One region of the Paenibacillus sp. MT86 genome, then DNA from elsewhere that is predicted to be linked to it. Evidence: a T-box and tRNA genes for the amino acid it is inferred to sense, from the RefSeq annotation. Region 1 holds a T-box; the other holds one or more tRNA genes.
The links. The T-box of region 1 lies ahead of tyrS (tyrosine--tRNA ligase). A T-box ahead of a tRNA ligase gene usually reads a tRNA of that ligase, here a tRNA-Tyr.

Region 2: it encodes a tRNA-Tyr, which carries the amino acid that the T-box ahead of tyrS (tyrosine--tRNA ligase) is inferred to sense. The anticodon was not compared.

The regions. Positions count from the first base shown of each region.
Region 1 is NZ_CM179499.1:5,259,626-5,263,818, reverse strand. It holds gene tetA(58) (tetracycline efflux ABC transporter Tet(58) subunit A) at 1-559, shown strand, start outside; gene tetB(58) (tetracycline efflux ABC transporter Tet(58) subunit B) at 556-1,371, shown strand; T-box leader at 1,489-1,721, shown strand; gene tyrS (tyrosine--tRNA ligase) at 1,812-3,071, shown strand; gene AC3RCL_RS23660 (NAD(P)H-dependent flavin oxidoreductase) at 3,369-4,193, shown strand, end outside.
Region 2 is NZ_CM179499.1:6,041,860-6,046,052, forward strand. It holds gene AC3RCL_RS27500 (PspA/IM30 family protein) at 1-58, opposite strand, end outside; gene AC3RCL_RS27505 (PspC domain-containing protein) at 60-548, opposite strand; gene AC3RCL_RS27510 (PspA/IM30 family protein) at 551-1,228, opposite strand; gene AC3RCL_RS27515 (hypothetical protein) at 1,303-1,602, opposite strand; tRNA gene AC3RCL_RS27520 (tRNA-Leu) at 1,955-2,034, opposite strand; tRNA gene AC3RCL_RS27525 (tRNA-Arg) at 2,043-2,119, opposite strand; tRNA gene AC3RCL_RS27530 (tRNA-Cys) at 2,132-2,205, opposite strand; tRNA gene AC3RCL_RS27535 (tRNA-Gly) at 2,217-2,291, opposite strand; tRNA gene AC3RCL_RS27540 (tRNA-Gln) at 2,306-2,380, opposite strand; tRNA gene AC3RCL_RS27545 (tRNA-His) at 2,397-2,472, opposite strand; tRNA gene AC3RCL_RS27550 (tRNA-Trp) at 2,499-2,572, opposite strand; tRNA gene AC3RCL_RS27555 (tRNA-Tyr) at 2,579-2,663, opposite strand; tRNA gene AC3RCL_RS27560 (tRNA-Thr) at 2,668-2,743, opposite strand; tRNA gene AC3RCL_RS27565 (tRNA-Phe) at 2,766-2,841, opposite strand; tRNA gene AC3RCL_RS27570 (tRNA-Asp) at 2,922-2,998, opposite strand; tRNA gene AC3RCL_RS27575 (tRNA-Met) at 3,029-3,105, opposite strand; tRNA gene AC3RCL_RS27580 (tRNA-Val) at 3,193-3,268, opposite strand; tRNA gene AC3RCL_RS27585 (tRNA-Glu) at 3,332-3,406, opposite strand; tRNA gene AC3RCL_RS27590 (tRNA-Ser) at 3,423-3,514, opposite strand; tRNA gene AC3RCL_RS27595 (tRNA-Asn) at 3,520-3,595, opposite strand; rRNA gene AC3RCL_RS27600 (23S ribosomal RNA) at 3,752-4,193, opposite strand, start outside.

The DNA.
Region 1 (4,193 bases):
TCTGGCGGCAAGCCTCATTGCCCAGCCGCCGCTCATCTTCCTGGATGAACCGACGACGGGGCTGGATCCAAGGACGCGTTCCCAGATGTGGGATACGATCCGCCGATTGGTGAAGACCGGCTCAACGGTGCTGCTGACCACGCAGTATCTGGAGGAGGCGGACCAACTGGCAGACCGGATCGCCGTTATTGATTACGGGCGGGTCGTGGCCGAGGGGACGGCGGATGAACTGAAGATGTCGGTAGGGACTTCCTCGCTGCACTTGACCGTCCAGGATGCAGTGGATATGGGCCGCGCCCGCCACACCGTGGAACAGGTGCTGGGCGTTCATGCCAACATATCGCCGGAAGCCGGAAAGATAACGGCGCCGATGGCTAATGCGGGTCTTGTTACAGACCTGTTGATCGAGCTGCGCACGGCAGGCATCGGCTTGTCCGAGATGAGCGTGCAGAAGCCGACCCTGGATGAGGTGTTCCTGACGATCACCGGCCACGGCGTGAAGGAAGACGATGTCCCATCGTCTAATGAACCCAACGATAGAGAGGTGACAAGAGTATGAGCAGCACGATCATGAAATCGGGGACGGAACGCCGGCTTAAAAACCGCACGAGTTTCGGTCAGACGGTACGAAACTCGTTGACGATGGCCTACCGGGGTCTGCTGAAGCTCCGGCGCACGCCCGAGCAGCTGTTTGACGTTACGTTCCAGCCCATTATTTTCACGCTGATGTTCACCTATATTTTTGGCGGCGCCATCTCCGGCGACGTGGCCAGTTATTTGCCTGTCATCATTCCCGGCATCCTCGTTCAAACCGTGATTACGACCTCCGTCGTCACGGGCGTTCAGCTGCGCGAGGATATGGATAAAGGCGTATTCGATCGATTCAAGTCGCTGCCGATAGCGCGAATTGCTCCGCTTGCAGGGGCCCTGCTGGCAGATACCGTTCGTTATACCATTGCAACGGTGCTTACCTTTTCGATGGGATACGTCATGGGTTACCGCCCGGGCGGGGGCCTGGGTTACGTTGCTCTTGCCGCGCTGATCGTCATTGTATGCTCATGGGCGATCAGCTGGATATTCGCGTTCTTCGGCGTGATTGCAAGATCCGCCTCCGGCGTGCAGGGGATATCGATGATCGTGCTGTTTCCGCTCACGTTTCTCTCCAACGCCTTCGTGCCGGTAGATACGATGCCGGGCTGGCTGCAGTGGTTCGTGAACATCAACCCGATATCGCATCTGGTGACGGCTGTCCGGGATCTGACGAACTCCGGAACCGTGGGCTGGGATCTGACGATATCCTTGGTCGGCGCCGCGATCATCGTGGCGATCTTTGCTCCGATCACGGTTCGTGCATATATGCGCCGCACCTAATATTCTGGGGACACCTCCGGCGGTATTCACCCATGCTGCCGGGGTAAGCGGGACGTCCGTCCAAAACGGAGTTGACATCGATTTATTAATTCACTATACTGTCTGTAATCTTATAAGCGACATACGTTGAAAGAGCCCAGTAGCAGCTTGGTCCCTGTTCTAGAAAGCCGGGGGGCGATGGAACCCGGTACATACCAACGCAGCGAATTACACTCTGGAGTATCTCGGGTAATGCCGAGCGGAAACGGCGAACGATACCTCGTCTAATGAGCGGCATGAATGGCGCGCGGCAAGCGCTGCAGACCATTCGTGCAATCTGGGTGGTAACACGGTTAATAATCGTCCCTATGTCTGTAACAGACAAGGGGCGATTTTTTGTTTTTCAACGGATGGGCGCTTCGTTATAAGGAAAAATCATGTATTGAAGGAGTGTTAACGCTGTGAATATTATCGACGAACTGGAATGGCGCGATGCGATCAACCAACAGACGGATGCCGAAGGCCTCCGGGAGCTTACGAATGAAAAGTCGATTTCGCTGTACTGCGGCGTGGATCCTACGGGCGACAGCATGCATATCGGTCACCTGATTCCCTTCATCATGCTCAAACGCTTCCAGCTTGCCGGCCATCGTCCGGTCATTCTGATCGGGGGCGCGACCGGCACCATCGGGGATCCAAGCGGACGTCAAACCGAGCGCTCCCTCCAGACGCTGGAGCAGGTTCAAGCTAACGTGGACGCGCTCACCGGACAAATGAAAAAGCTCTTCGTGACGGAGGGCGACAATCAAATCCGCATGGTCAACAACTACGACTGGACGCATAAGATCAACATTATCGAATTCCTGCGCGATTACGGGAAGAACTTCAGCATCAACTCGATGCTGGCGAAGGACGTGGTTGCGAGCCGGCTTGACAGCGGGATTTCGTTTACGGAATTCTCATACCAAATCCTGCAGTCGGTCGATTACCTGCATCTGTACCAGCATGAGGACGTGCAGCTGCAAATCGGCGGATCGGACCAATGGGGCAACATTACAAGCGGCCTGGATTTGATCCGGAAGAAGGAAGGACCCGAAGCCAAAGCCTTCGGCCTGACCATACCGCTCATGCTGAAGGCCGACGGCACGAAGTTCGGCAAAACGGCCGGCGGCTCGATCTGGCTTGACCCGAACAAAACGACGCCGTTCGAGTTCTACCAGTTCTGGGCGAACACCGACGACCGAGACGTCGTCAAATACTTGAAATACTTCACCTTCCTGACCAAGGAGCAAATTGACGAGCTGGCCGAAAAGGTGCAGAGCGAGCCGCATAAACGCGAAGCGCAAAAAACGCTGGCCGAGGAAATGACGAGATTCGTGCACGGCGAGGAGATGCTGGAGCAGGCCAAGCGCATCACGGCGGCTCTGTTCAGCGGCGATATTAAATCGCTCACGGCCGATGAGATCGAGCAGGGCTTCAAGGAGATGCCGACGTTCGAAGCGACGCCGGAAACGAAGAATATCGTGGACTGGCTCGTGGATCTGGGCATCGAGCCTTCCAAGCGGCAAGCGCGCGAGGATATCACCAAAGGCGCGATCTCGATGAACGGCGAGCGCGTCAGCGATTTGGGCCACGAGGTGACAGCCGACCAGGCGATTGGCGGCCGGTTTATCATCATTCGCAAGGGCAAGAAAAACTACAGTTTGGTGAAAATGTCCTAGAAGGGTAACCATCAGGGAAATAGGTCTCCCCGGACGAATGCACCCGCAAAAGCCGCTAAGCACTTTTCATGTGCTTAGCGGCTTTCGTATGATTCAGGTTAGCCAGAATCTTCTGGTTGGCCTTTATATTAGAGATGAGAAAAAACTTCGAAGGCTTACTCTCCTGATCTCGCCAAAAAAAATGCTGTATGCGGTCTGTCTTCGAGAGGGTACGTCGATTGGCGTTTTTCTTTTATTTGAAAGTTTCTCTCTTTTAATAGGATAATATCTGTAGCGTTAAAGGAGGTAGATGATATCATGAACATTCAACTGCAGACCGAGCTGTGCGATCGGTTTGGCATCCGTTATCCGCTTATATTGGCTGGAATGGCCGGAGGGCCGACAACCGTTGAGCTGGTCGCCGCCGTATCCAACGCAGGCGGGCTCGGTACGCTGGGTGCGGCTTATATGGAGCCGGCCGCCATTCGCCATAGCATCCAGGAAATCCGCAAGCGGACGGATCAACCTTTTGCCGTCAACCTTTTTGCGTCCCGGGCCTCGGATCGCCAGGAGCGAATCGAAGATGTTCAACAGGAGTTAAACCGGATGCGCGGCGACCTTGGCATTCCCCATGCGGGGTCGGAACACGTAACAACGCCCGATTGGTTTGAGCAGCAATTCGCGGTTCTGCTCGAAGAGAAGGTGCCCGTTATCAGCACGGCATTCGGTATTCCGGATGAGCCCCTTATGCGGCAAGCGAAAGAAGCTAAACTGCTTGTGGTTGCGATGGCAACCACGGTGCGCGAAGCTATCCTGGCCGAGCAAGCAGGCTGCGACGCCGTCGTTGCCCAAGGCAGCGAAGCAGGGGGGCATCGGGGCACGTTTGATATTTCGGAGCACCCGATGGGGGCCCAAATCGGAACGTTTGCTTTGGTGCCGCAGATCGTGGACCGGGTCAAGATTCCCGTCATTGCCGCCGGGGGCGTCATGGATGGACGCGGACTTGTGGCCTCGCTTGTTCTTGGCGCCCAAGCCGTTCAGATGGGGACGCGGTTTCTGACGGCGGCCGAATCGGGTGCGCATGAGGTTTACCAGCAAGCGCTGCTTCGCAGCACGGAAGAGAGCACGGTCATTACCAAAGCG
Region 2 (4,193 bases), 780 kb from region 1:
CCAGCAGCTCGTTCACCGATGCTTTCGTCATATCCTTGATTCTTTTAAATACTCCCATGTTATTTATCTCCCTTCTCATAGTTCGAAAGTTTTTTCTTCAATTCTTCGATTTCTTTTTGCATGGCTTTTCTTTCAATATCCTTCATCATCGCATCCAGATCGGAATCGGTGGACGCGTTCGTTCTTGTGCCGTTGGGACGATCATATTTGGGACCAAAGCTTCCATGCTCATTAGGATTAGGGTAGCCTTGATGACGTCCATAAGCGTCATTGTAGCTGTTGTAGCCTGGCCCCGGGCCCGGATGGTCGTTGTAACGGTATCCGCCGCCATGTCTTCCTTGCGGTCCGTACGGATCGTGATAATACGGCTCTTTAGGAACGACGAGGGTTGCAATCAGATAGATCAACAGCGTTGTACCGCCTGTGAAAAAGATACTGACTACAAATATGATTCTAAGTAGGGTAGATTCGACTCCGAAATGATCGGATATACCGCCGATCAACCCTGTGAACATCTTGTCTCGGGTGGAACGGTACAATCTTGTCATGGTTACTCCTTTCCGCTGTTATTCAGCTTTTGCTTCAAGCGGGCAAGTTCCTTTTCCAATACCGTGGAGACGGATTCTCCAGCCTGATCCATGTATTCCTGCCCCATGCGGCGTAAATCGCGAAGGCTTCTGGCTTCCAGTTCCCAGTCGCTGATACGGTCCTCGAGGCGATTGAACATCTTCGGTACATCATGACCCCCGCCATAGGATCCCGTACGTTCATTCATTTTTTGCTGAAGACGAAGGGTTTCCACTCGGGCAACATAATACTGGCGTTTGCTGTAGACCGTCTGATATTCCATCCGCAGCTCACCGAGCTGCTCCTCGATTTCTTTCAACGACTCCAGGCTAGAGGATAACAGGCCTTGATACTGTTCAATCTTTTCCTCATAAATCAGCTTCTCCTGCAATGCCAGCTTGGCAAGATGCTCTTCGCCGGCCTTCAAGGCAAGCAGTGCCTGCTCTTCGCGTTTGAATCGCATGGTTTCCGCTTGATCCACCTGCTGTTTCAGCTGTCTGGAATGTACTTGGCATTGCTGCTGCAGCTTCTCGGCCTCAGCAATGTCCTGTCTGGTTGAATGTAGGAACTGGTCGATCAATCGAACCGGATCCTGGCTCTGCTCGAGCTTTTCATTCAATGTTGCTACGGTTATGTCTCTTATCCGCCGGAAAACACTCATATCGGCTTAGCCCTCCTCATCTATCATGATCTGATCTGTTGTTTATGCAGGTTATATAATGTAGTTGTTCCTTATCAATAACGGGGTCTTCCATTCTTCAATCGGGACACTCCGTAGATGATTAAGATAACACCAAGGATCGGACCGATCAGCCAAGACAGTTTACCCATCAACCAGATGATGCCGATACCGAGAATGATCCATCCCATCAAGGTATTGCCTCTTCGAATTCCGTAGTATCCCAAAGCAACCATTAGTATCGGAATTAGAAGACTGAACAACCATCCAAGCAGAGGACCGAATACTCCCAGAAGAACCAAGATCCCTAAACCAATCAACAGGATACTCATTCCATTGCCTTTTGAATTCCTCATTTATACACCGCCTTTCTGTTGTTTGATCGTTGTTTCATTTGTTCAACCTTATGACTCTATTCTAGGTAATTTCGAGTTTGACTAAAACGGCCTGTGGACGGTTTTTGGACCTAGACCTAAGGCGGGGCTTCCTATAGACCTACGTCCAACCCCTGGACTGGTCTGCAGTTTTTGCGTTATATCCGTGAACGAACACTTTCCTGCTACGGTAACTTATTGAAGGAACATCAATCTACAGGAGAACGATCTTCAGCAGCTGTGATTGGGAGTGGACTTGTCGTGTGGATGCTTCGATGGAGGGACAACAAAAAAAGGAATGCAGACGTTGATCGTCTACATTCCTTTTGATTGATGCCGGTGAAGGGACTCGAACCCCCACGGTTTCCCTCACGATTTTGAGTCGCGCGCGTCTGCCAATTCCGCCACACCGGCTTACACAATGGCGTGCCCTAAGAGATTCGAACTCCTGACCTTTTGATTCGTAGTCAAACGCTCTATCCAGCTGAGCTAAGGGCACATATGGTTGTTATGGAGGCGCCACCCAGATTCGAACTGGGGATAAAGCTTTTGCAGAGCTGTGCCTTACCACTTGGCTATGGCGCCAGAAATAAAAATGGAGCGGACGACGGGAATCGAACCCGCGACCCTCGCCTTGGCAAGGCGATGCTCTACCGCTGAGCCACGTCCGCAAACATAAAATCAATGGCTGGGGATATAGGATTCGAACCTATGCATGACGGAGTCAAAGTCCGTTGCCTTACCGCTTGGCTAATCCCCAATATGATTTTGTAATATGGGGCGATCGAGGGGAATTGAACCCCCGAGTGCCGGAGCCACAATCCGGTGCGTTAACCACTTCGCCACGACCGCCATATTGTACTAAAAATTGATTCGATTGGCAGGGGCAGCAGGAATTGAACCCACACTAACGGTTTTGGAGACCGCTGTTCTACCTTTAAACTATGCCCCTAAAAACTGGTGGAGGATGATGGATTCGAACCACCGAACTCGAAGAGAGCAGATTTACAGTCTGCCGTGTTTAGCCACTTCACTAATCCTCCAGAATGGTGCCGGCGAGAGGACTTGAACCCCCAACCTACTGATTACAAGTCAGTTGCTCTACCAATTGAGCTACACCGGCGTATAAAATTTTAAAAGGTACATGGTGGCTCGGGACGGAATCGAACCGCCGACACGAGGATTTTCAGTCCTCTGCTCTACCGACTGAGCTACCGAGCCATAGAGCTCATTTCGGACTTTGACGAATCCCATATCGGATACGCATCTCATCCCAAAGTCATCTATGAAACTTGTAAAAATGGCGGAACTGACGGGATTCGAACCCGCGATCTCCTGCGTGACAGGCAGGCATGTTAGGCCTCTACACCACAGTTCCACGAGGCACTATCGCTATTGCGATATAAATTGGTTGCGGGGGCAGGATTTGAACCTACGACCTTCGGGTTATGAGCCCGACGAGCTACCGAACTGCTCCACCCCGCGTCATTAAAAGGGTTGCTTGTATAGGGTCCCCGAAAAGTAATCGGAATCACTTGCGAAGCATGAGCTTCACTTTATGGGGATGAATGATGGTGGAGGCTGAGGGGATCGAACCCCCGACCCTCTGCTTGTAAGGCAGATGCTCTCCCAGCTGAGCTAAGCCTCCGTAACAAAGCGACTTTTATCATACCAAAATCTGATATAAGAAGCAAGTGTTTTTTTAAGAAAGTGGTGACCCGTAGGGGATTCGAACCCCTGTTACCTCCGTGAAAGGGAGGTGTCTTAACCCCTTGACCAACGGGCCTTGCTTAAAATTATAATGGCGGAGAGAGAGGGATTCGAACCCTCGAGACGCTTTTGGCGCCTACACGATTTCCAATCGTGCTCCTTCGGCCAACTCGGACACCTCTCCATAAATGGCTCCCCGAACAGGACTCGAACCTGTGACAACTCGATTAACAGTCGAGTGCTCTACCAACTGAGCTATCAGGGAACAATATTTAGTTCAAGTGATTGATCACCTGAAAACTAGATACGAAACGTATTTGCGTTGATTAGAATCCGTAGCATTCACCCGATGTGGTATCGGGGTCCCCGAAAAGTATTCGGCATCTGCTTCAAAGCTTTGCTTCACTTTTTGGGGTGTTTTTTGGATAAGCCCTCGACCGATTAGTATTGGTCAGCTCCATGCATTGCTGCACTTCCACCTCCAACCTATCTACCTCGTCGTCTTCAAGGGGTCTTACATACTGGGAAATCTCATCTTGAGGGGGGCTTCACGCTTAGATGCTTTCAGCGCTTATCCCGTCCGTACGTAGCTACCCAGCCATGCTCCTGGCGGAACAACTGGTGCACCAGCGGTACGTCCATCCCGGTCCTCTCGTACTAAGGACAGCTCCTCTCAAATTTCCTACGCCCACGACAGATAGGGACCGAACTGTCTCACGACGTTCTGAACCCAGCTCGCGTACCGCTTTAATGGGCGAACAGCCCAACCCTTGGGACCTACTTCAGCCCCAGGATGCGATGAGCCGACATCGAGGTGCCAAACCTCCCCGTCGATGTGGACTCTTGGGGGAGATAAGCCTGTT